One region of the Kitasatospora setae KM-6054 genome, then DNA from elsewhere that is predicted to be linked to it. Evidence: riboswitches for the same ligand, from Rfam matches in the RefSeq annotation. Region 1 holds a riboswitch; each other region holds the start of a gene.
What was found. Region 1 has a riboswitch for cobalamin ahead of KSE_RS27905 (cobalamin biosynthesis protein). Riboswitches for the same ligand answer to the same signal wherever they lie in the genome.
Positions count from the first base shown of each region.

Region 2: another riboswitch for cobalamin. It lies ahead of KSE_RS24310 (ribonucleoside-diphosphate reductase subunit alpha); the one in region 1 lies ahead of KSE_RS27905 (cobalamin biosynthesis protein).
Region 3: another riboswitch for cobalamin. It lies ahead of nicT (Nickel transporter NicT); the one in region 1 lies ahead of KSE_RS27905 (cobalamin biosynthesis protein).

Region 1 is NC_016109.1:6,305,491-6,312,829, forward strand. It holds gene KSE_RS27900 (cobyric acid synthase) at 1-782, opposite strand, end outside; gene KSE_RS27905 (cobalamin biosynthesis protein) at 877-1,833, opposite strand; cobalamin riboswitch at 1,865-1,994, opposite strand; gene KSE_RS27910 (alpha/beta hydrolase family protein) at 2,209-3,333, shown strand; gene KSE_RS27915 (hypothetical protein) at 3,736-5,082, shown strand; gene KSE_RS27920 (CDP-alcohol phosphatidyltransferase family protein) at 5,165-6,040, opposite strand; gene KSE_RS27925 (phosphatidylserine decarboxylase) at 6,027-6,704, opposite strand; gene KSE_RS27930 (acyl-CoA dehydrogenase family protein) at 7,083-7,339, opposite strand, start outside.
Region 2 is NC_016109.1:5,449,071-5,456,409, forward strand. It holds gene KSE_RS24305 (ribonucleotide-diphosphate reductase subunit beta) at 1-405, opposite strand, end outside; gene KSE_RS24310 (ribonucleoside-diphosphate reductase subunit alpha) at 405-2,819, opposite strand; cobalamin riboswitch at 2,996-3,122, opposite strand; gene KSE_RS24315 (GNAT family N-acetyltransferase) at 3,226-3,720, opposite strand; gene KSE_RS24320 (helix-turn-helix domain-containing protein) at 3,990-4,961, shown strand; gene KSE_RS24325 (histidine phosphatase family protein) at 5,067-5,825, opposite strand; gene mctP (monocarboxylate uptake permease MctP) at 5,990-7,339, opposite strand, start outside.
Region 3 is NC_016109.1:1,552,769-1,560,107, forward strand. It holds gene KSE_RS06770 (thioesterase family protein) at 1-169, opposite strand, end outside; gene nusB (transcription antitermination factor NusB) at 297-734, opposite strand; gene efp (elongation factor P) at 737-1,300, opposite strand; gene KSE_RS06785 (aminopeptidase P family protein) at 1,371-2,477, opposite strand; gene rpmG (50S ribosomal protein L33) at 2,662-2,826, shown strand; gene KSE_RS06795 (type B 50S ribosomal protein L31) at 2,910-3,152, shown strand; gene KSE_RS06800 (helix-turn-helix domain-containing protein) at 3,202-3,777, opposite strand; gene KSE_RS06805 (DMT family transporter) at 3,922-4,767, shown strand; gene nicT (Nickel transporter NicT) at 4,788-5,909, opposite strand; cobalamin riboswitch at 5,940-6,150, opposite strand; gene KSE_RS06815 (DUF6445 family protein) at 6,234-6,926, opposite strand; gene KSE_RS06820 (Fpg/Nei family DNA glycosylase) at 7,012-7,339, opposite strand, start outside.

The DNA of each region.
Region 1 (7,339 bases):
GCGACCCGCAGCACCTGCGCCCCCACCGGCCCGCCCGCCGACGGGCGGGCCGCCACCGAGGCCAGGTCGAGCGAGTCCTCCGCGTCCAGCCACAGGCCCGGCAGCATCGGGAACGTCCCCAGCACCGGACGGCCCGTCAGCCCGCGCAGCATCTCCAGGCCCGGCGCCAGCAGCCGGGCGTCGCCGCGGAACTTGTTGACGAACCACCCGGCGACCAGCGACTGGTCGTCCGGCGACAGCAGCGCCAGCGTCCCGAACATCGACGCGAACACCCCGCCCCGGTCGATGTCGCCCACCACCACGACCGGCAGCCGGGCCGCCGACGCCAGGCCCATGTTGGCGATGTCCCGGTCCCGCAGGTTGATCTCCGCCGGGGAGCCCGCGCCCTCGCACACCACCACGTCGAACCGCGACCGCAGGTCCGCCAGGCACTCCAGCGCCCGCTCCAGCAGCACCGGCTTGCGGTCCCGGTAGTCCAGCGCCCCGACCTCCGCGACCGCCCGGCCCAGCAGCACCACCTGGCTGCGCCCGTCCGCGCCCGGCTTCAGCAGCACCGGGTTCATCGCCGCCTCCGGCGCCACCCCCGCCGCCTGCGCCTGCATCGCCTGCGCCCGCCCGATCTCCGCCCCGTCGGCCGTCACGAACGAGTTCAACGACATGTTCTGCGCCTTGAACGGCGCCACCCGCACCCCCTGCCGGGCCAGCCAGCGGCAGATGCCCGCCGTCACCACGCTCTTCCCCGCGTCCGAGGTCGTACCGGCCACCAACAGCGCGCCGTTCACGGCAGAACTCCTTCGAGGAAGCGGAGCGGGAGGAGGAGAAGAGGAGCGGGCAGGCCGGAGGCCCGCCCGGGGCGGGGCGGTCGCGACAGCGGGCTCACCCGCGCCGTACCCGCCCGCCCAGCGCCCGCCCGCCCAGCGCCCGGGCGGTGAGCGTCGTCGCCAGCGCGAGCGCGCCGACCCGGCGCGACAGCCGGCAGGCCCGGGCGATGTCGGCCGCGCCGACCGGCGGCAGTTCCGCGCCCAGCACCGGCCGGTGCTCGACCCGCTCGCCGTAGCGCAGCGTCCCGCCCAGCCGCACGCCCAGCGCGCCCGCGAACGCGGCCTCCGCCTGGCCCGCGTTCGGGCTCGGGTGCGCGGAGCCGTCCCGCCGCCAGACCCGCCAGGCGCGGGTCGGGGCGCCGGACGCGGCGACCGTCAGCAGCGCGGTCAGCCGGGCGCCCGGCCACCCCGCGACGTCGTCCAGCCGGGCCGACGCCCAGCCGAACCGCCGGTAGCGGGCCGACTTGTGCCCCACCATCGCGTCCAGCGTGTTCACCGCCCGGAACGCCAACAGCCCCGGCACGCCCGCGACACCGCCCCACACCAGGGCGTTCACCACCGCGTCCGCGGTGTTCTCGGCGACCGACTCGACCACCGCCCGCGCCACCTGCGCCTCGTCCAGGCCGGACGGGTCGCGCCCGCACAGGTGCGGCAGCCGCTCCCGGGCCGCCGACAGGTCGCCGTCCGCCAGCGAACGGCCGATCGCGGCCGCCTCCCGGGTCAGCGACGTCCCGCCGAGCACGGTGAACACCGCCCCGGCCGCCAGCGCCCCCCCGGCCAGCGGCGAACGCCGCACCGCCCGGCCGGCCAGCACCGCCCCGCCCGCGACCGCGCCGACCGCGAGCGCCGCGTGCAGCGCCCCCGCCCCCCGGTGGTCACGCCACAGCCGGCGCTCCAACCGGCCCGCGGCGGCGCCGAACAGGGCGACGGGGTGTCCGCGCCGGGGGTCTCCGAACCGGGCGTCCGCGAGATATCCCGCGACCGCGCCCACCAGGTACGGGGCAGCCCGCATGGCGTCGTGTCCTCACTCAGGGTCCGCGCCCTGGATCGACGGAACGGAGGCCAGAGTCTCCTGACTTCCGGCCACCCCCGCGCGGGGTGTCCGGTCACAGTGGCGGGACCGCGCCGGACTCGCACCGGCTTCCTCTGCTTGCCTCCGTTTGGCCCGAAGATCCCACCACGCCCGCTTCGCGGCAGTCAACCGACCCGACGGAGCGTTTGGTCACACACCGTCGCCATCCCGCTTCGTCCCCTCCCTCGCCCCGGCCCCCGCCCCCGGCCCCCGCGCCGCCGTCGCCCGTCACCCGCATCGCGGCCCCGAATGGCCGTCCGGCTCCGGGGCAGGTGCACTGGGAGGCACAGCACCGCCAGCACCCGGGAGACCGCCATGCGTTGGGGAACCGCAGCCGCCGTCGCGGCCGCCGCAGTAGGGACCGGGACGGCGGCGTTCCTGCTGCTGGGCCGGAAGGTGTCGGACCGGGTGGTGCGGCCCGGGGCCGGGGGGCAGGTGCTGTCGGCGCCGGTGCCGGTCGAGGTGGTCGCGCTCGGGCCGGGGCGGGTGGTGCTGACCGCGACGCCGGAGACCCGCCGGCGCGGCACGTACGCGCTGGAGTGGCCCGGCGGCGGGCACGCCGTGGTCGGCGCGGTGCTCGACGAGTCCGGCGGCCGGGTCACCCGGCGGCTGGAGCGGGCCGACGGCGGCACCCTCGCGGTCGGCACCGCGGTCGAGGTCACCGCGCGGGTGCTGCGCGGCGACCCGCGCACCGCGCTCGGCCTGGACTACACGGACGTCGCGGTCGCCGCCGACCTCGGCAACCTGCCGGCCTGGCGCACCGCGGGCGCCCGCGGCACCTGGGTGCTGCTGGTGCACGGCCCCGGCACCGACCGCGAGCAGTGCCTGCCGGTGCTGCCGCTGCTGCACGCGCTGCGGCTGCCCGCGCTGGCCGTCAGCTACCGCGGCGACCGGGGCGCGCCCGCCTCGCCCGACGGCCTGGGCCACTTCGGCGAGACCGAGTGGCAGGACGTCGACGTGGCGATCCGGTACGCGCTGGCCCAGGGCGCCGGGCAGGTGGTGCTGTACGGCTGGTCGGTCGGCGCGACCATCGCCCTGCACACGGCCGCCCGCTCCACCTGGCGGGACCGGATCGCCGGGGTGGTGCTGGACTCCCCGGTGCTGGACTGGACCGAGACGGTCCGCCGGGAGACCGGCCGGGCCTGGTCCTCCCCGGCGCTGGGCGAACTGGGCGCGCTCGCCGCCGAGGGCCGCACCGGCGTCGACCTGGCCGACTTCGCCCGGATCGCCTCCGGCGCCGACCTTCCCGCCCCCGCCCTGCTGCTGCAGAGCCCGGACGACCCGGTCGCGCCGTGGAGCGCCGCCCGGCGCCTCGCCGACGGCCGGGACGACCTGGTCAGCCTGCACCCGGTGCCGGGGGCCGGCCACGCCGCGCTGTGGAACGCCGACCCGGCCGGGTACACCGAGGCGCTGCGCCGCTTCCTCACCCCGCTGCTCTGAGCGATCGGGCCCGTACGGCGGGTTCGGGCGGCGGAGCAGCGGGAACCGGAACGCCGGGTACCGCGTCTCCGTCTCGGAGTGGTCACCATGCCTGCCATGTCCACGTCGAGAAACGGAGTGCTTCGTACCGTTTCGCGGCGATTCGTCCCCCGGCAGTTCGAGGCGTTCGGACAACGGGCCGAGACAGGTCGACAGTCGATGTGACAGAAGGCCCGTACAAGGGGAAGACTGCACGGCGTGACGTCTCGGAACCCGCGCGACCGTGATGCCCCGCACCCGCCCCACCGCACCGGTGCGACGGTGACCCGTCTGCCCGGAACGGCGGCCGTCGGTCGTGTGGAGGGCACCCCCCCCGCCGCCGCCCCCCGCCGCCGGGTCCCCGCGAAGCCTGGACGCGGCCGGGTGCCCGTCCCCGACGGCTTCCCGGCGCCCTCCGAGCTCGCCCCGCTGGCCCGCCGGATGCTCGCCGACGCCGTGCGGGTCGCCCGCTGGGCGGGCGAGCTGTCCGAGGTCGACAAGCGCGGCGAGCTCCTCCCCGAGGACGCCCGCGCCGCCGGCCGGGCCCTCGCGATGACCGTCGGCGCCGCCGCCAACTCCTGGGGCCAGGCCCTGCTGGTCGGCCTGGTCGAGCTCCGCGACGGCGGGGCCGGGCCGGGCTGGCGGCTGCACGCCTGGGAGCACGACGACGAGGCGGTGATCCGCGGCTGGTCCGCGTTGTTCGACGCCTGGACGCTGCTCGCCCCCGTCCCGCCCGCCGCGCTGCGCGGCGTCTTCGCCCAGCTGGCCGGCCAGGCCGTCGACCAGGCCCCCCAGCTGCTGTCCTTCCTGCACCTGGTGGACGGCCCGGTCGCCGACAGCGAACTGCTCGAACTGCTCCGCCGAGGCCTCGACGAGCGCCGCCTCGGCCCCAGCTCCGGCACCTTCCCGCTGTCGCCCGTCCCGCACGCCGCGTTCGCGGTCTCCGCCGTCCGCGGCACCTGCCGCGAACCGCAGATCGACACCCCGCACTCGCCCGCCGACGTCGCCGCCGTCCTTGACTGGATGCTCGACGGCCTGGCCGCCGTCGGCGCGCTCGGCCGCCGCGACGAGGCCGCCGAGCTCTCCCCGCTCGGCCACTGGGCCGTCCGGGCCAAGCTGGAGGAGATCTGCACCGTCGCGCAGACCGCCGCCGGCCACATCGAGCAGAGCGCCGCCGAGCTGCTCAGCGCCTGCGCCGACTACAGCCCGGGCCCGGCCCGCGCCGAGTTCCGGGCCTGGGTCGCGGCCCGGCCGGCCGACCGCGCGGTCGCCGAACTGCTGGAGGCCGCCCGCGGCGAGGACGCGCTGGTCCGCGGCCTGGCCTTCGAGGCGCTGCGGGTGGTGGCGGGCTCCACCGCCGAGCAGGGCGTGCGCGCCGCCGTCGAGGAGCCCGTCCTGCGCCCCTACGCGCTGCTCTGGCTGGCCGAACAGCTGGACGAGGACGGGGTCTCCCCGGCCGACGTGCTCGGCGCGGAGGACGCCGCCTGGCTGTGGGTCGACACCGCCGCCGCCGTCCTGGACCACGGCGAGACCGCGCTGCTGGTCGGCCACGTCGAGGGCGCCTCGGCCGGCGAGCCGGTGCGCCTGTTCCACCGGGCCCGGCAGTCCGGCCACCCGCGCGCCGCGAGCGTGCTGACCGCCGTCGCCTCGGTCCACCCGGACCCGGCGGTGGCCCGGGCCGCCCGCCGCAGCGCCTTCTCCGTCCACAACGGCGGCAACGGCGGCGCCTGAGCGGCCGGCCGCACCGCGCGCACGAAGAAGCCGCCCTCCCGGAGAACTTCCCGGGAGGGCGGCTTCCTCGTGCGGTGGCGTCTCAGCCCCGGTTCTCCGCCCGGCGCGCCCGCACCACGCCGACCTTCTCGCCGACCTTGCGGCGGATGACCAGCAGCGGCGCCATCGCGGCGAGCGCGATCTGGGCGACCGCGCCGATGTGCATCAGCGTGTCGCCGCCGGGCAGGCCGGCCGCCCAGGAGGCGAGGCAGCCGATCGAGACGACGATCCAGGCGAGCGTCGCGGTGGCGAGCAGGCCCTGCGGCTTCGGGTACTCGATCCGGCTGACCATCAGGTAGGCCACGCCGAAGATCATCAGCAGGCCGGGGACGAACGGCGGGTCGAGCAGCACGATCGCCAGCACGGTCATCGCGCCCATCGGGCAGGGCATGCCCTGGAAGATCCCCGGCCGCATCTTGACCGCCGAGAAGCGGGCGAGCCGCAGCACCACGGCGAGCAGCACGGTCAGCGCGATGAACGCGGACAACTGCTGGTTGGTGCCGGGGGAGACCAGGCCCCAGACCGCGACGAAGTAGGCCGGCGCGATGCCGAAGCTGATCAGGTCGGCCAGGTTGTCGAGCTCGGCGCCGAGCGCGGAGGAGCGCAGCTTGCGCGCCACCAGGCCGTCGAAGAGGTCGCACATCGAGCCGATCAGCAGCAGCGTCACCGCGGTGGCGGCGCTGTGCTTGACCGGGGCGGCCGACTCGTTGGTCAGGTGCGGCATGAGGATCCCGGTGGTGATCGAGTAGATCGCCAGGAAGCCGCAGACGGCGTTGCCCAGGGTGAGGAAGTCGGCGGTGGACAGGTGCTGGGGGGAGCGGGGGGCGCGCAGCTCGCGGTCCCGCGCCCAGCGGCGGCGGCGGAGCTCGGTCGACTCGTCGTCGAGCTCCATCAGGGTCTCAGGATCAGTCACGGTCAAGGCGCGTCACCCCGGCGGTGGTCTTCTGGCCGACCGTGACGCCGACCTCGACGCCCGCCGGCAGGTAGGTGTCGACGCGGGAGCCGAAGCGGATCAGACCGACCCGCTCGCCCTGCTCGACCTTGGTGCCGGCGTCCACGTAGGGGACGATGCGGCGGGCCACTGCGCCCGCGATCTGCACCATCTCGATGTCGCCGAGCTCGGTGTCGAAGTGCCACACGACACGCTCGTTGCGGTCGCTGTCCTTGTTGAACGCCGGGACGAACCCACCGGCGATGTGCTCGACCGACGTCACGGCGCCGGCCAGCGGCGCGCGGTTGACGTGCACGTTGAGCGGGCTCATGAAGATCGCGACGCGGGTGCGCCCGTCCGGCCACTCGTCGATGGACTGGACCACGCCGTCGGCCGGGGAGATGACCCGTCCGGCGCCGATCTCGCGCTCCGGGTCGCGGAAGAACCACAGCATGCCAGCGCTCAGGGCACAGGCGGGCACGGCCGCCAGGGCCCACTTGCCGGAGCGCCGGGTGAGGGCGGTCGTCACGGCGGCGGTGGCCAGCGTGGGAACGAACCAGGGGGTGGCACCGCGCGCGATGGTCACGCGGGGACGCCGACCCTCGGGTCCGGGACCCTGGACGGAGGTGTGAGGGGACGGGCTGATGGGCATCGAGGACCTTTAGTCGCGGCCCCGCGCGGGGACACTGAATGGCCCCTGGACGGGGGCCACCGCGGGGATCGAGTTGTGTGGACGGCTGCTGTCCGGGTGGATGCTATCGGGACCTGCCCGTATCTGGGCAAGCCGCCTGCTAGTCGAACTACGCCTGCCCGCCGAGACGGGTACCTGCTATGTGTACGACCGTAACCGGAGCCGGGGCGGTTCCCCAAGAGGTCTGGTGTCACGGGTGATTCACGTCTCAGTGACGGCGGAGTGACACGCGGTGCGCGGAGGCGTTCCCCCGGCGCTCGACGGCACCCGCACGCGGGGGGAACGCCCCGGGCGCCGCCCCCCGGTGCCGGGGGGGCGGGGGCGGCGGCGGGGGCGCGGTCAGTCGGCGAGCCGGTACTCCTCCAGGAGCCGGCGTCCCACGATCATCTTCTGGATCTCCGCCGTACCTTCACCGATCAGCAGCATCGGGGCCTCCCGGTACAGCCGCTCGATCTCGTACTCCTTGGAGAAGCCGTAGCCGCCGTGGATCCGGAAGGAGTCCTCGACGACCTCCTTGCAGTACTCGGAGGCCAGGTACTTGGCCATCCCGGCCTCCAGGTCGTTGCGCTGCCCGCCGTCCTTCCGCCGGGCGGCCA
Region 2 (7,339 bases), 860 kb from region 1:
CTCCACCGCGGCGAAGGCGGCGTTGCGGTCCTCCGGGTCGGGCAGGTAGGTGTCCAGCAGCGTCAGGTAGAACTGGACGTGCACGGCCTCCTCGAACAGCTGCCGCGACAGGTAGAGCCGGGCCTCGGGGGAGTTGATGTGCTTGTAGAGGCTCAGCACCACGTTGTTGGAGACGATCGAGTCACCGGTGGCGAAGAACGCGACCAGCCGGCCGATCATGTGCCGCTCGCCCTCGGAGAGCTTGGCGAGGTCGGCGACGTCGGAGTGCAGGTCCACCTCCTCCACGGTCCAGGTGTTCTTGATCGCGTCCCGGTACCGGTCGTAGAACGACGGGTAGCGCATCGGGCGCAGGGTCAGCTCGAAGCCCGGGTCGAGCAGCATCTTCTTGCGGTCTTCGGTGCTCATTACTGGCAGGCCTCGCAGGACTCGGGGTTCTCCAGCGAGCAGGCGATGGCGTCCTGCTCGGCCTGGGAGAGGGTGGGGGTCTGCACCGGGACGGGGGCGGCGGTGCGGGCGGCGCCGGGCGCGGCCTGGGCGATCCGGGTCGCCGGGCGGGAGCGCAGGTAGTAGGTGGTCTTCAGACCGACCTTCCAGGCGTACGAGTACATCGAGGAGAGCTTGCCGATGGTCGGCGCCGCCATGAACAGGTTCAGCGACTGGCTCTGGTCGATGTAGGGCTGGCGCGCGGCGGCCAGGTCGATCAGCGCCCGCTGCGGCAGCTCCCACGCCGTGCGGTACAGCGAACGGACCTCCTGCGGCAGCCAGTTGAACTCCTGGATGGAGCCGTTGGCGTCGCGCAGCGCGTCCCGGGTCTGCTGGTCCCAGACGCCGAGCTCCTTGAGCTCGCGCACCAGGTACGGGTTGACCTGGAGGAACTCGCCGGAGAGGGTCTCGCGCTTGAACAGGTTGGAGACCTGCGGCTCGATGCACTCGTACACGCCGGCGATGGACGCGATGGTCGCGGTCGGGGCGATCGCCAGCAGCAGCGAGTTGCGCAGGCCGACCTCGGCGATCCGGGCGCGCAGCGCGTCCCAGCGCTCGGTCCACTGCGGGTTCGCCGCGCCGAAGTGGTCGACGTGCAGCTGGCCGCGGGCCGCCCGGGTCTCGCCGTACGCCTCGTGCCGGCCGAACCGCTCGGCCAGGTCGGCGGAGCGCTCGTACGCGGTGAGCATGATCCGCTCGGCGATCAGGGTGGAGAGGGCGACCGCCTCGGCGGAGTCGAAGTCGATCCGCAGCTGGAAGAAGACGTCCTGCAGGCCCATCACGCCCAGGCCGACCGGGCGCCAGCGGGAGTTGGACGTCCCGGCCTCGGTGGTCGGGTAGAAGTTGATGTCGATCACGCGGTCGAGGAAGGTCACCGCGGTGCGGACGGTGGCGTCCAGGCGGTCCCAGTCCATCGCGTTCAGCAGGTCGGCGGCGGTGGCGCCGGGGGCGACGTGCGCGCCCAGGTTGACCGAGCCGAGGTTGCAGACCGCGGTCTCGGAGTCGTCGGTGACCTCCAGGATCTCGGTGCACAGGTTCGAGGAGTGCACCGTGCGGCCCGGCAGCGCGGTCTGGTTGGCGGCCCGGTTGGAGGCGTCCTTGAAGGTCATCCAGCCGTTGCCGGTCTGCGCCAGGGTGCGCATCATCCGGGCGTACAGGGTCTGCGCGGGGATGGTGCGCACGGCCTTGCCCGCCAGCTCGGCCTTCACGTACGCCTCGTCGAAGTCGGCGCCCCACAGGTCGACCAGCTCCGGCACGTCCGCCGGGGAGAACAGCGACCAGTCGGCGTTGGCGTTCACCCGGCGCATGAACTCGTCCGGGATCCAGTGCGCCAGGTTCAGGTTGTGGGTGCGCCGGGCCTCCTCGCCGGTGTTGTCGCGGAGCTCCAGGAACTCCTCGATGTCGGCGTGCCAGGTCTCCAGGTACACGCAGGCCGCGCCCTTGCGCCGACCGCCCTGGTTGACCGCCGCCACGGAGGAGTCCAGGGTGCGCAGGAACGGGACGATGCCGTTCGACTGGCCGTTGGTGCCGCGGATCAGCGAGCCGCGCGAGCGGATCCGCGAGTAGGACAGGCCGATGCCGCCGGCGTGCTTGGACAGCCGGGCGATCTGCGCGTACCGGTTGTAGATCGAGTCCAGGTTGTCCAGCGGCGAGTCCAGCAGGTAGCAGGAGGACATCTGCGGGTGCCGGGTGCCGGAGTTGAACAGCGTCGGCGAGCTGGTCAGGTACTCCAGCCGGCTCATCAGGGTGTACAGCTCGGCGACCTCGCGCACCGACTCCTCGGAGGTGCCGACCGCCAGGCCCGCCGCCACCCGGAGCAGGAAGTGCTGCGGGGTCTCGACCACCTTGCGGGTGATCGGGTGGCGCAGCAGGTAGCGGGACTGCACGGTGCGCAGGCCGAAGTACTCGAAGCGGTCGTCGCCCGCCTCGTCCACCAGCGAGTCGAACAGGTCGGCGTGCGCGGCCACGAAGGCGGCGGTCGCGTCGCCGATCAGGCCCTCGGCGTGGCCCACGGCCACCGAGGAGGAGAACGAGGTGACCTGCTGGGTGGCGGCCTCGTCGCGGATCTCCAGCGCCAGCAGGCGGGCGGCCAGCTTCGAGTACTGCGGGTCCTCGGCGATCATCGACGCGGCGGCCTCGACGGCCAGCCCGCGGAGCTCGGCGAAGTCCGAACCGGCGTGCCGGCCGCGCAGGGCGGCGGCGGCGACGTGGCCGGGGTCCACCTGGGGGAGGTCGGTGCTGCGGTCGGTGAGCAGCCGGAGCAACGCCGCACCGGGGTCGGTGAAGGCGTCGGCGGATCCCTGGGACGGCAGGGTGACTGAGGCGGCGACGGTCAAGGCGCACTCTCTCCTGTGGCGGCGGCGGACGTGGCTCGGGGTGTCCGGGACCGCACGCGGCCAGGGGAAGGCGGCACGGGGGAACGAGAACGCGTTCCGGCGCGCGAAGACCCACCCCCGGTCCGCCCGCGAGACCGGACGGCAAAGCTGTGCTGCACAAGGCGTCTGCGGGGATGCCGTGTCGCACACCGTCGGCAGGTCCTCGGACTGCGCGGGCGTCGCTACAGCCCGCTCACCGTTGCGGGGCAGCCCCGGACTTTCACCGGGTTCCCCTGCGTCGACAGCGAGAGTGAGCATACATGTTGTGGTGGCTGGATCTGGAAGCACCAGATGTAGTAGCGCGTGTCGCGGCGGTGGCGCCGCGCGTAGACAACGAAAACGGCGCCGGAGCCGCCTCGGAACCGCCTCAGAACCGCATCGTGTAGACCATCAGGTCGGTGCCGGGCACCGGCGACCAGTCCCGCTCGGGCGTCCGGACGAAGCCCAGGGCCTCGTAGATCCGGTGCGCGGCGGTCATCGCCGGACGGGTGGAGAACGCCATCCCGCCCAGCCCGAGTTCCCGGCTGCGGGCGATCGACGCCTCCACCAGGGCCCGGCCGACGCCCCGGCCGCGGGCCGCCGGCCCGACCGCGAGCATCCGTATCTCGCCCTCGCCGGGCCCGGCGGTGTCCGCCCACGGGGTGCCGCCGGGCGCGAAGGTCACGCAGCCGAGCACGGCTCCGGAACCGTCGACGGCGACCAGGAGCTCGGCCTCCCGGTCGCGCCGGGCGGCGTCGCGGAGGAGCTCGACGTACGGCGAGTCGGGACGGGTGTGGCCGTCGCCGACGAAGGCCGCGACGCTGACCTCCCCGGCACCGGCGAGGTCGTGGACGAGGGCGCGGCGGACGATCGGAGGCTGCATCCGGACAGTGTGCCGGACCGGCGGCGGCGCGGGTCGGCCAGGTCCGGGTCGAAGGGGTAGCCGGTCGGGCGGTGGACGGTGTCGCGGCCGGTCCGGCCGTGGCGCTCCAGGTCGCGGCCGACCAGGGCGCCGATGAGGCCGAAACCGCCGAGGAGGCCCAGCAGGGCGAGTGCGGTGGTCATGCCTCCACTCTCCGCCCCCGGCCCCCGGCCGACGAGTGGCAGGAACGCACCATTGCCACGAAATCCTGCCACTGCCATCCTGGACCGATGCGGAAGCTCGACAACGTCGCCGTGGTGGTCCTCGAAGAGATCCACCCCTTCGAACTGGGCGTGGCCTGCGAGGTGTTCGGCCTCGACCGGAGCGCCTCCGGCCTGCCGGTCTACGACTTCGCCCTGGTCGGCGACCGGCCGGGGCCGATGCGCACCCACGCCGGCTTCACCGTCGACGTCCCGCACGGGCCCGAGCGGCTCGCCGACGCCGACCTGGTCATCGCCACCGCCACCGGCATCCGCGCCCACTACCCCGAACCGCTGCTCGCCGCGCTGCGGGCCGCCCACGACCGCGGCGCCCACCTGCTGTCGATCTGCTCCGGCAGCTTCCTGCTCGGCGCCGCCGGCCTGCTCGACGGCCGGCGCTGCACCACCCACTGGCAGTACGCCGAGCTGATGGCCGAGCGCTTCCCGCTGACCACCGTCGAACCCGACGTGCTGTACGTCGACGACGACCCGGTGATCACCTCGGCCGGCACCGCCGCCGGCATCGACGCCTGCCTGCACCTGGTCCGCAAGGTCCAGGGCGCCGAGGTGGCCCGGGCGATCGCCCGCCGGATGGTCGTCGCCCCGCACCGGGACGGCGGCCAGGCCCAGTTCATCAACCGGCCGCTGCCCGAGTGCGAGGGCGACGCGCTGACCGCCGTGCTGGAGTGGATGCGCCGCCACCTCGACCGGGAGACCGGCGTCGACCAGCTCGCCCGGCTCGCCCACATGTCGCCCCGGACCTTCGCCCGCCGCTTCCGGCAGGAGACCGGCACCACCCCGCACCGCTGGCTCACCGGCCAGCGGGTGCTGTTCGCCCAGCACCTGCTGGAGTCCACCGGCGAGAGCGTCGACGCGGTCGCCGCCCGCTGCGGCTTCGGCAACGCCGCCGCGCTCCGGCACCACTTCGGCCGCCGGCTCGGCACCACCCCGCTGGCCTACCGGCGGGCGTTCGGCGGCCCGGGACGGGCCGCCGGGGCGTAGCGGGGGCCCGGGCTCAGGGCGGCAGGGCGGGCAGGGCGGCAGGACAGGCAGGGCGGCAGGACAGGCAGGGCGGCAGGACAGGCAGGGCGGCAGGACGGGCAGGGCTCAGGACGTCAGGTGGCCGGTCTGGTTCCAGCTGGACGGGCGCAGCCGCCCCCCGTCGGCCCGCCAGACGCTGGCCGAGCAGTTCGCCACCGGGTCCAGCGCCAGCAGCTCGTCCTCGGTGAGCCGGTCCAGCACGTGCCGCAGCATCAGCACCGTGCAGTCGTGCGCGACCACCAGCACCGGCCGGCCCGCCTCCTCCTCGCCCAGGTCGCGCAGCAGGCCGCGGACCCGCAGCGCCACGTCCAGCCAGGACTCGCCGCCCGGCGGCCGGTAGTACAGCTCGCCCATCCGCCGCCGGCGGGCCGCCTCGGCGGGGTGGTCGCGCTCGATCGCGGCCTTGGTGAGCATCTCCAGCACGCCCAGCTCGCGGTCGCGCAGCCGCTCGTCGTAGCGCACCGCCAGGCCGACCGGGACGGCGCCGAGGCCGGACGCCTGGGCGAGCGCGATCCGGGCGGTCTCGGCGGTGCGCACGTACGGCGAGCACCAGACCGAGCGCGGCCGGTCGGCGGGCGGCCGTTCGGCCCACCAGCGGCCCAGGTCGCGGGCCTGGTCCTGGCCGTGCAGGGAGAGCGGGATGTCGGCGTCCCGGCAGGTGATCGGGACGGCGAGCGCCCCGCTGGCGTCCGCCTGCCGGAACTCCACGTTGGCGGTCGACTCGCCGTGCCGGGTGGCGATCAGCACCGAGGGCAGGCGGAGCGGCGGCTCCGGCCGCTCCGCCTCCGGCCGGTGCCCGTTGCGCAGCGTGCTCAGGTCGGTCATGGCGGTGGCTCCCGGTGGTCGTCGGCGCGTGCGGTGTGTCGTCTCTCCCGGTCTCTCCGCCGAACGGCCGGTCATAACAGACGATCGCGCCGTCACCCCGGTGTCGATCGGGGCAACGGCGCGACCAGAGGGCGCACGGACGCACGGTGTGCGCCCCCGGTGCGTCAGTGCGCCGCCGCGGGCTGCGGAGCGTGCTCCAGCGCCTCGTCGCCGGCCTCGGCGGAGTAGTCGGCCCGCGCCGTCTCGTCGGCGCCCTCCGGGGCCTTCAGGGCCCGCAGCACCAGTGTCAGGACCACCGCCACCACCGCGTTCAGCACGAACGCGGTCAGGCCGATGTAGCCGGTCTGGCCGATCCCCGGGATCTCCGTGCTGTTGCCGGCGAAGTGCTTGACCTTCGGGGTGGACACCCCCCACGCCTGCCACGTCCCGTACACCATGCCGACCGCCCAGCCCGCCAGCAGCGCCCAGCGGTGGAACCAGCGGGTGAACAGGCCCGCGACCAGCGCCACCGCGGTCTGCAGGATCCACAGGCCGCCCAGCAGCTGGAAGTTGATCGCCGCCTGCTTGTCCAGCACCAGCACGAACGCCAGCGCGCCGACCTTCACCAGCAGCGAGGCGAGCTTCGCCACCCGGGTCTCCTCGGCCGGCGTCGCGCCCGGCTTCAGGAACTCCTTGTAGACGTTGCGGGTGAACAGGTTCGCCGCCGCGATCGACATGATCGCGGCCGGCACCAGCGCCCCGATCCCGATCGCCGCGAACGCCACCCCGGTGAACCAGGACGGGAACATGTCCGCGAACAGCTGCGGCACCGCCAGCTGGCTGTTGAAGTTCGGCACGCCCTTGCCCACCCCGGCCGCGATCGCCAGGAAGCCGAGCAGCGCCAGCAGCCCCAGCATCAGCGAGTACGCGGGCAGGATCGCCATGTTCCGGCGCACCGTGTTGCGCGACTTCGACGCCAGCACGCCGGTCACCGAGTGCGGGTACATGAACAGCGCCAGCGCCGACCCGAACGCCAGCGTCGCGTACGCCCACTGCTTGTCCGGGCCGAGGATCAGCTTGCCCGCCGAGCCCGGCGCCGAGAACTTCCGCGCCGCGGAGTCGAACACGCTCCCGTAGCCGCCCAGCCGCATCGGGATGTACACCACCGCGACCAGGATCACCACGTACACCAGCGCGTCCTTCACGAACGCGATCAGCGCCGGCGCCCGCAGCCCCGACGAGTACGTGTACGCGGCCAGCACGCCGAACGCCACGAACAGCGGCAGGTCCTGCAGGAACCAGTTCCCGCTGCCGCCCACGCCCAGCACGTCCAGCACCGCCTGGATGCCGACCAGCTGCAGCGCGATGTACGGCATCGTCGCCAGGATGCCGGTCAGCGCCACCGCCACCGACAGCCCCCGCGACCCGTACCGGCCGCGCACGAAGTCGGCCGGCGTCACGTACCCGTGCACCCGGGAGACCGACCACAGCCGGGGCAGGAACAGGAACACCAGCGGGTACGCGATGATCGTGTA
Region 3 (7,339 bases), 4.8 Mb from region 1:
CGAGGGCGCGTGCGGCGAAGGCGAGCAGCAGGCCGCCGTTGACGCCGCCGCCGATCTGCCAGCCGTCGCCGAGTTCGCCGTCGTAGCGCCCGGCCTCCTCGGGGTGCGGGGTGAGCGCGACGGCCCGGTCGAACTCGAAGGCGGGGGTGGCGGGGGTGGTCTCGGGCATGGCTCCGCGGCCCTTCTGCGCAGGTGACAAGCTGTGGACAGGACGAGGCAAGACATTACCTGTCGGTAGCTTACGCGCGGAGGCCGCCGGACCGACAGGTCCGGCGGCCTCCGAGGGGCGTGCGGGCTCAGCGCCGGATGCTCGGCTTGAGCTCCATGAAGCGGGCGAGCAGGCCGTTCACGAAGGCCGGCGACTCGTCGGTGGAGAACTCCTTGGCGATCTCCACCGCCTCGTCCAGCACCACCGCGTCGGGCGTCCCGTCCTCCCAGATCAGCTCGTACGCGCCGAGCCGGATCACGTTGCGGTCCGCGATCGGCATCCGGTCGATCGTCCAGCCCACCGCGTAGGTGGAGATCAGGTCGTCGATGGTCCGCGCGTGCTGCGCGTACCCCTCGACCAGCTGCATCGTGTACTCCGCGACCTGCGGGATGCCCTCGTCGGGACGGGGGTCGCGGGCCCGCGCGATCCAGTCGGCGAGCACCCGTTCGGGGGACACACCGCGGTGGTCCGCCTCGAACAGGATCTGGAAGGCCCGGGTGCGGGCCTTGCTACGAGCAGTTGCCACGGTTACTTGACCCGGCCGAGGTAGCTGCCGTCGCGGGTGTCGACCTTGACCTTCTCGCCGGTGGTGACGAACAGCGGCACCTGGATCTCGGCGCCGGTCTCCAGGGTGGCGGGCTTGGTGCCGCCGGTGGAGCGGTCGCCCTGCAGGCCCGGCTCGGTCTCGGCGATGACCAGCTCGACCGCGGCGGGGAGCTCGATGTACAGCGGGACGCCCTCGTTCTGCGCGACCAGGGCCTCGAAGCCCTCCAGCAGGTAGTTGGCGGCGTCGCCGACGGTGGCGGCCTCGACCGGGACCTGGTCGTAGGTGTCGAGGTCCATGAAGATGAAGGTGTCGCCGTCACGGTACGAGTACTGCATGGTCCGCTTGTCGACGTTGGCGGTCTCGACCTTGATGCCCGCGTTGAAGGTCTTCTCGACGACCTTGCCGGACAGGACCTCCTTCAGCTTGGTGCGCACGAAGGCCGGGCCCTTGCCGGGCTTGACGTGCTGGAACTCGACGACGGTCCAGAGCTTGCCGCCGTCCAGCTTGAGGACCATGCCGTTCTTGAGATCGTTCGTGGTAGCCACGGGCGCACTTACTCCTGATATGTCCGCTGTCAAGGAACACCAAGCCGCGCGCCGCCGGGACCGCTTCCGGTCACAGCGCGAGGAGCTCCTTGGTGGTGATGGTGAGCAGCTCGGGCCCGCCCTCCTCGGGAGGCCGCACCACGAGCGTGTCCTCGATCCGGACACCGCCCCGACCGGGGAGATGGACCCCCGGACCGACGGTGACCGGCACGCGGTTGTCCAGTTTACCCATGTCGGCGGGCCCCAGGCGCGGAGCCTCCCGGATCTCCAGACCGATGCCGTGTCCCAGCGCGTGGACGGACCGCTCGGGGTGGCCCGCGGCCTGGAGGATCGAACGTGCCGCGTCGTCCGGGACGTGCTGCTCGACGCCCGGCCCGAGGGCCTCCCGGCCGGCCCGCTGGGCGCGGAAGACCAGCCGGTGCAGCTCGACCTGCCAGGCGGCGGGGGCGGCGCCGATCACGAAGGTGCGGGCGGTGGAGATGCCGTAGCCGCGGTAGCGGGCGCCGAGCGCGACGGTCAGGAAGTCGCCCTCCTCGACCCGGCGGTCGGTGGGCTGGTGCCGCTCCAGGCCGGAGTGGCTGCCGGTGCCGACCGAGACCGGGAAGGCGGCCCGGTCGGCACCGTGGTCGATCATCCGGCGCTCCAGCTCCATCGCCAGGTGCCGCTCGGTGCGGCCGACCAGGATCGATTCGAGCAGCTCGCCGAGGGCCTGGTCGGCGATCTCGGCGGCGATCCGCAGGTCGGCGAGCTCGTACTCGTCCTTGACCACCCGCAGCCGTTCCACCGCCCGGTCCAGGTCGAGCAGCCGGGTCGCCCCCAGCAGCCGGGCGACGGCGCGGTGCCGGTCCACGGTCAGGTCGTGCTCCTCGACCGCGAGGTCGCGCACCCGCAGCCGGGCGGCGGCCTCGGCGGCGGCGAACGCGGCGTCGCCCTCGGCGGGCACCGGCAGCCGGGTGACCTCGGGGTCGCCGGGCCGCTCGCCGCCCTCGCCGGGCTCGGCGTCCTCGGGCACCGCGAGCACCGCCCGCTCCCGGGTCAGCAGCAGCGCGGCGCCCAGCGGGGGGCAGCCGGTCAGGTAGCGGACGTTGGCCGCGCGCGTGATCAGCGCGGCGTCGGCTCCGGAGGCGCTGCAGTACTCGCGGAGGCGTTCGCGTCGGGCGGCGTGCGCGTCGGACATGGTCCGAGCGTACGAACGGGTCCGCCGGGGCGCCTGTCGGGACCGGCCGTAGGGGGCGGGGCGCGGCCGGGCACGGGGAACGGGGGCGCGGGAAACGGGGGCGCGGGCGGGAATGCGGGCGGGGGGCGTCGCGTTGTGACCTGATGAAAACGGCAATCGTTGCCGGGAGAGGAAGGACGAGACGATGGCACGCAGCGAACTGCGACCGGTGGTCACGCTCCGGTCCACGGCGGGCACCGGCTTCACGTACGTGACCCGGAAGAACCGCCGCAACGACCCCGACCGGATGGCCCTGCGGAAGTTCGACCCGGTGGCGGGCCGCCACGTGGAGTTCCGCGAGGCCCGCTGACCGCGGCGCCCGCACCGCACCCGTCCGATCGATCACGCACCCGTGCGCGCACCCGCGCACGCAGCCGGCGAGGAGGAACAGTCATGCAGCAGGGAATCCACCCCGAGTACCGTCCGGTGGTCTTCCGGGACAAGACCGGGGGCCTGTCGTTCCTGACCCGCTCCACCGCCGCGAGCGACCGCACGGTCGCGTGGGCGGACGGGCGGACGTACCCGGTGGTCGACGTCGAGACGTCCTCGGCGAGCCACCCGTTCCACACCGGCCGGGCCCGCCTGATGGACACCGAGGGCCGGGTCGAGCTGTACCGGCGCCGGTACGGCGGCTGACCGGAACGACGCGCAGGGCCCCGGGCTCCCCCGGGGCCCTTCGGCCTGCTCAGGCCCCGGGCGGGGGCACCGAGACGACCATGGTGACCAGGCAGGGCGCGTCGCCGTCGTTGCGGTAGCCGTGGGCGGTGCCGGCCTCGTAGGAGGCGGTGGAGCCGGCCGGGACGCGGTGGTCGCGGCCGTCCAGGGTGAGGGTGAGGACGCCCTCGTCGACCCGGGCGATCTCGACGGTGCCGGGCGGGTGCGGGTCGGAGGTGTGCGCCTCGCCGGGGTGCAGGCGCCAGGACCACAGCTCCAGCGGCCCGGGGGCCTCGGTGCCGCCGAGCAGGGTTCCGCTGCCGCCCCCGGGGCCGGTCCACAGCCGGACGGCGTCCTCGACCGGGGTGATCCGGACCTCGGAGGAGGCGTCGTAGTCGAGCAGCCGGGCGATCGAGACGCCGAGCGCGTCGGCGAGCCGGACCACGGTGCCGACGCTGGGGTTGGTGCGGGCCTGTTCGATCTGGACGACCATGCCCCGGCTGACCCCGGAGCGGGCGGCCAGGGCGTCCAGGGTGTGGCCGCGTTCGAGGCGCAGCCGTTTGAGGTTGCGGGCGAGGGCCTGGGTGACGAGATCGGCGTCCAGCACGGGGCAGTCCAATATTCTGCTTGGGCCAGTGCATCAGAGTGAACTATGCTGCGGCGGCATCGACAGGTCCACCGACTGTACTGCGGAGTCCACCATGCTGTCCGCCGCCCCTCCCGCCCTCCCCCACGCCCTGCCCGCCGCCTCATGAGCGCCGCGTTCGCGCTGCTCGCCAGCCTGCTCTGGGGCGTCGCCGACTACGGCGGCGGGGCGATCACCCGGCGGCTGCCCGCGCTGACCGTGGTGGTGCTCTCGCAGGCGGCGGCCGCCGCGGTGCTCGCGGTGGCGGTGACCGCGAGCGGCGGCTGGGCCGGGGCCGGGCCGGCCCTCTGGTACGCGGTGGCGGCGGGCGCGATCGGCCCGTTCGCGCTGCTGGCGTTCTACCGGGCGCTGGCGCTCGGGCCGATGGGCGTGGTCTCGCCGCTGGCCACCGTCGGCGTGCTGGTGCCGATCGGGGTCGGCCTGTTCCTCGGCGAACGGCCGGGCCCCGTCCAGGCGTCGGGCATCGCGGTGGCGGTCGCCGGGGTCGCCCTGGCGGGCGGCCCGCAGCGCGGCGGGCCCGCGGTCGGCGGGCGGGTGCTGGCGCTCACGCTGGGCGCGGCGTTCGCCTTCGGCGCGGTGCTGGCGCTGGTCGCGCACGCCGGCGCGGGCGGCGCACTGCTGCTGACGCTGTGCGTGCAGCGGCTGACCAACACCGCGGTCGGCGCCGGGCTGCTGGCCGCCGCGGCCCGCCGGCAGCCGCTCGAACTGCGGGCGGGCCTGCGCGAGTTGCCCGCGCTGACCGCCGTCGGGGTGGCCGACGTGGCCGCGAACGGCCTGTACGCGGCCGCCTCCTACCTGGGTCCGGTGGCGGTCGCGGCCGTGCTGGCCTCGCTCTACCCGGTGGTCACCGCGCTGATGGCGCGCGGCCTGCTGAAGGAGCGGCTGCTGCGGGTGCAGGTGCTGGGCGCGGGCCTCGCGGTGGCCGGGACGCTGCTCCTGGCCACCGGTTGACCCGCCGTCAGAACCCGCCGTCAGGACGCCCCGGCGCCGGCCCCGGCGAACGCGCGGGAGCGCTTGGCGATCCGCCAGTAGCCGATCGCCGCGGCCCAGACCAGCACGAACAGGCCGACGATCACGAAGCCGACGTTGTCCAGGCTGAGTCCGGCGATCCAGCCGGTGACCGGGTCGGCCAGGTCGAACTTGTCGTGCAGCACGGCGACCAGCTCGATGGTGCCGATCACGAAGGCCACCGCGATCGACAGCCCGGTGATGGTCAGGTTGTAGTACACCTTGCGGACCGGGTTGGCGAACGCCCACTGGTAGGCGAAGTTCATGAACGTGCCGTCCAGCGTGTCGAACAGGCTCATCCCGGCGGCGAACAGCAGCGGCAGGCAGACCACCGCGTACCAGGGCAGGCCGGAGGCCGCGCCGGAGCCCGCCATCACCATCAGGGTGACCTCGGTGGCGGTGTCGAAGCCCAGGCCGAGCACCATCCCGACCGGGAACATCTGGCCGGGGCGGCTGATCGAGCGGGTGGCCCGGTTCAGCAGCCGGGCCAGCAGACCGCGCGCCGCCAGATGCCTCTCCAGCTCGGCCTCGTCGTACTCGCCGGCCCGCATCGCCCGGAACACCCGCCAGATGCCCAGCAGGGCGACCAGGTTGAGCGCTGCGATCAGGTAGAGGAAGGCGCCGGACGCGGTGGTGCCGATGGTGCCGAGCACCTGGTGGGTGGCGGAGTCCTCGTCCATCAGGGTGCCGGCCAGCGCCGCGCCGCCGGCCACCAGGGCGGCCATCAGCACCACCATCGAGGAGTGCCCGAGGGCGAACCAGAAGCCCACCGAGACCGGGCGGCGGCCGTCCGCCATCAGCTTGCGGGTGGTGTTGTCGATCACCGCGATGTGGTCGGCGTCGAAGGCGTGCCGCATGCCCAGGGTGTACGCGGTGACGCCGAGGCCGACGCCGAACACCTGGGTGCCGACGGCGTAGTGGTGCGGCGCGACCAGGAACAGCAGCGTCCCGAACGCCACCGCGTGCAGCACCAGGATCACCGCCATCAGCCCGGCCGTGCGCAGGGTGTCCTCGCGCCGCCAGCGGAAGGCGGGCAGGGGGGTCCCGGGTTCGTTCCCGGGCAGGGTCGACTCATGCGCGGTCATCCGCGTTCACGCTCCAGCACCTCGTGGATCACTTCGTGAGATGCCGTGGCCGGTCTCCTGGCTGACGGGGTGTTGCGCGCCGGCTCCCGGCCTTCCCGGCCGCGGGCGGCCAGTGGCACGGGGTGGGAGCCGACGACTCCCCGATCACAGTGGCGAGGGCCGCTCCGGACTCCCGCGCCGCACACTCTCGTGACGGACGCGGTGCACCGGCTTCCCGAACACCACGGCCCGCCCACCGTAGGCCCGGCCCGGGCCCGGCGGCAAGAGCGCACCGGGGCCCGGGTGGCGCAGATCACGCCTGGTCAGGAACGTGGTGACGGACTGTCAGGCCATCCAGAAGAAGACGCAGGTCATCCGCTTCTCCTCCAGCGTCGCGCCGTGGTACTCGGTCGCGGTGTGGATCAGGTTGGCGGTGTAGAGCAGCAGCCGGTTGTAGCGGTGCGGCACGGCCAGGTCCTCGGTGAACGAGTCCGGCGGGACGAAGCGGGTGCCCAGGGCGTCCACCAGGTTGTCGTGCGGGGCGACCACGCTGTTGCCGCCGAGCCGGCCGCCGGGGAAGCTCTGCCGGTGGAAGCTGGTGCCGCAGCGCTTGGGCACGGCCGGGTTGAGGTAGAGCACGGCGGCGTACCGGCAGAGCGAGCGCGAGTCGGTGTGCGGGCGCGGCTCGCACTCCCCCGCGCCGACCACCTGCACGCAGTTGTGGTTGAACGTGCCGCCCTCGGCCTGGTCCAGCGCCCAGATCCGCCCGGCCCCGGTCGCCGCCCGCACCAGCGCCTCGACGTGCGCCAGCTCGTCCGGTTCCAGCCCGGGCATCGCCCGCAGGCCGGGCCAGGACTCCGGCCGGTGCGGGTAGCCCTCGTCCCAGTCGGTGCGCGCCAGGTGCCTGGCCCGCACCGCGTCCGGGTCCGGGAGGACGTCGTCCAGCACCCAGTAGTCGCGTCCCCTGGTGGGCTTGCGGTACGGCAGGACCGGGAGCGCCGGGGTGGGGCGCGGGCCCTGGAACGGTTGCACGGGCATGGACCCGACAATAGGAGCGCCGTTCCGGAGCCCTCGCCCAAGGCGTGGTCAACCTTGCGTCAAGGCTTGACCCGCTGACGGGGCGTCACGCCCGCTGGCAGCGCGGGCACCAGAACAGGTTCCGGGCGGCCAGCTCCTCGGTGCGGACCGGGGTGCCGCAGACCAGGCAGGGCCGGTCGGACCGGCGGTAGACGTACACCTCGCCGCCGTGGTCGTCGACCCGGGGCGGGCGGCCCATCGCCTCGGGGGTGTGCTCGGGGCGGACGGTGTCGATCCGGCCGGCGGCGACGCCGTCGCGCATCAGGGCGGCCAGGTCGGCCCAGATCGCGTCCCACTCCGGGCGGGAGAGCGCGCGGCCGGGGCGGTGCGGGCTGATCCCGAGCCGGAACAGCACCTCGGCGCGGTAGACGTTG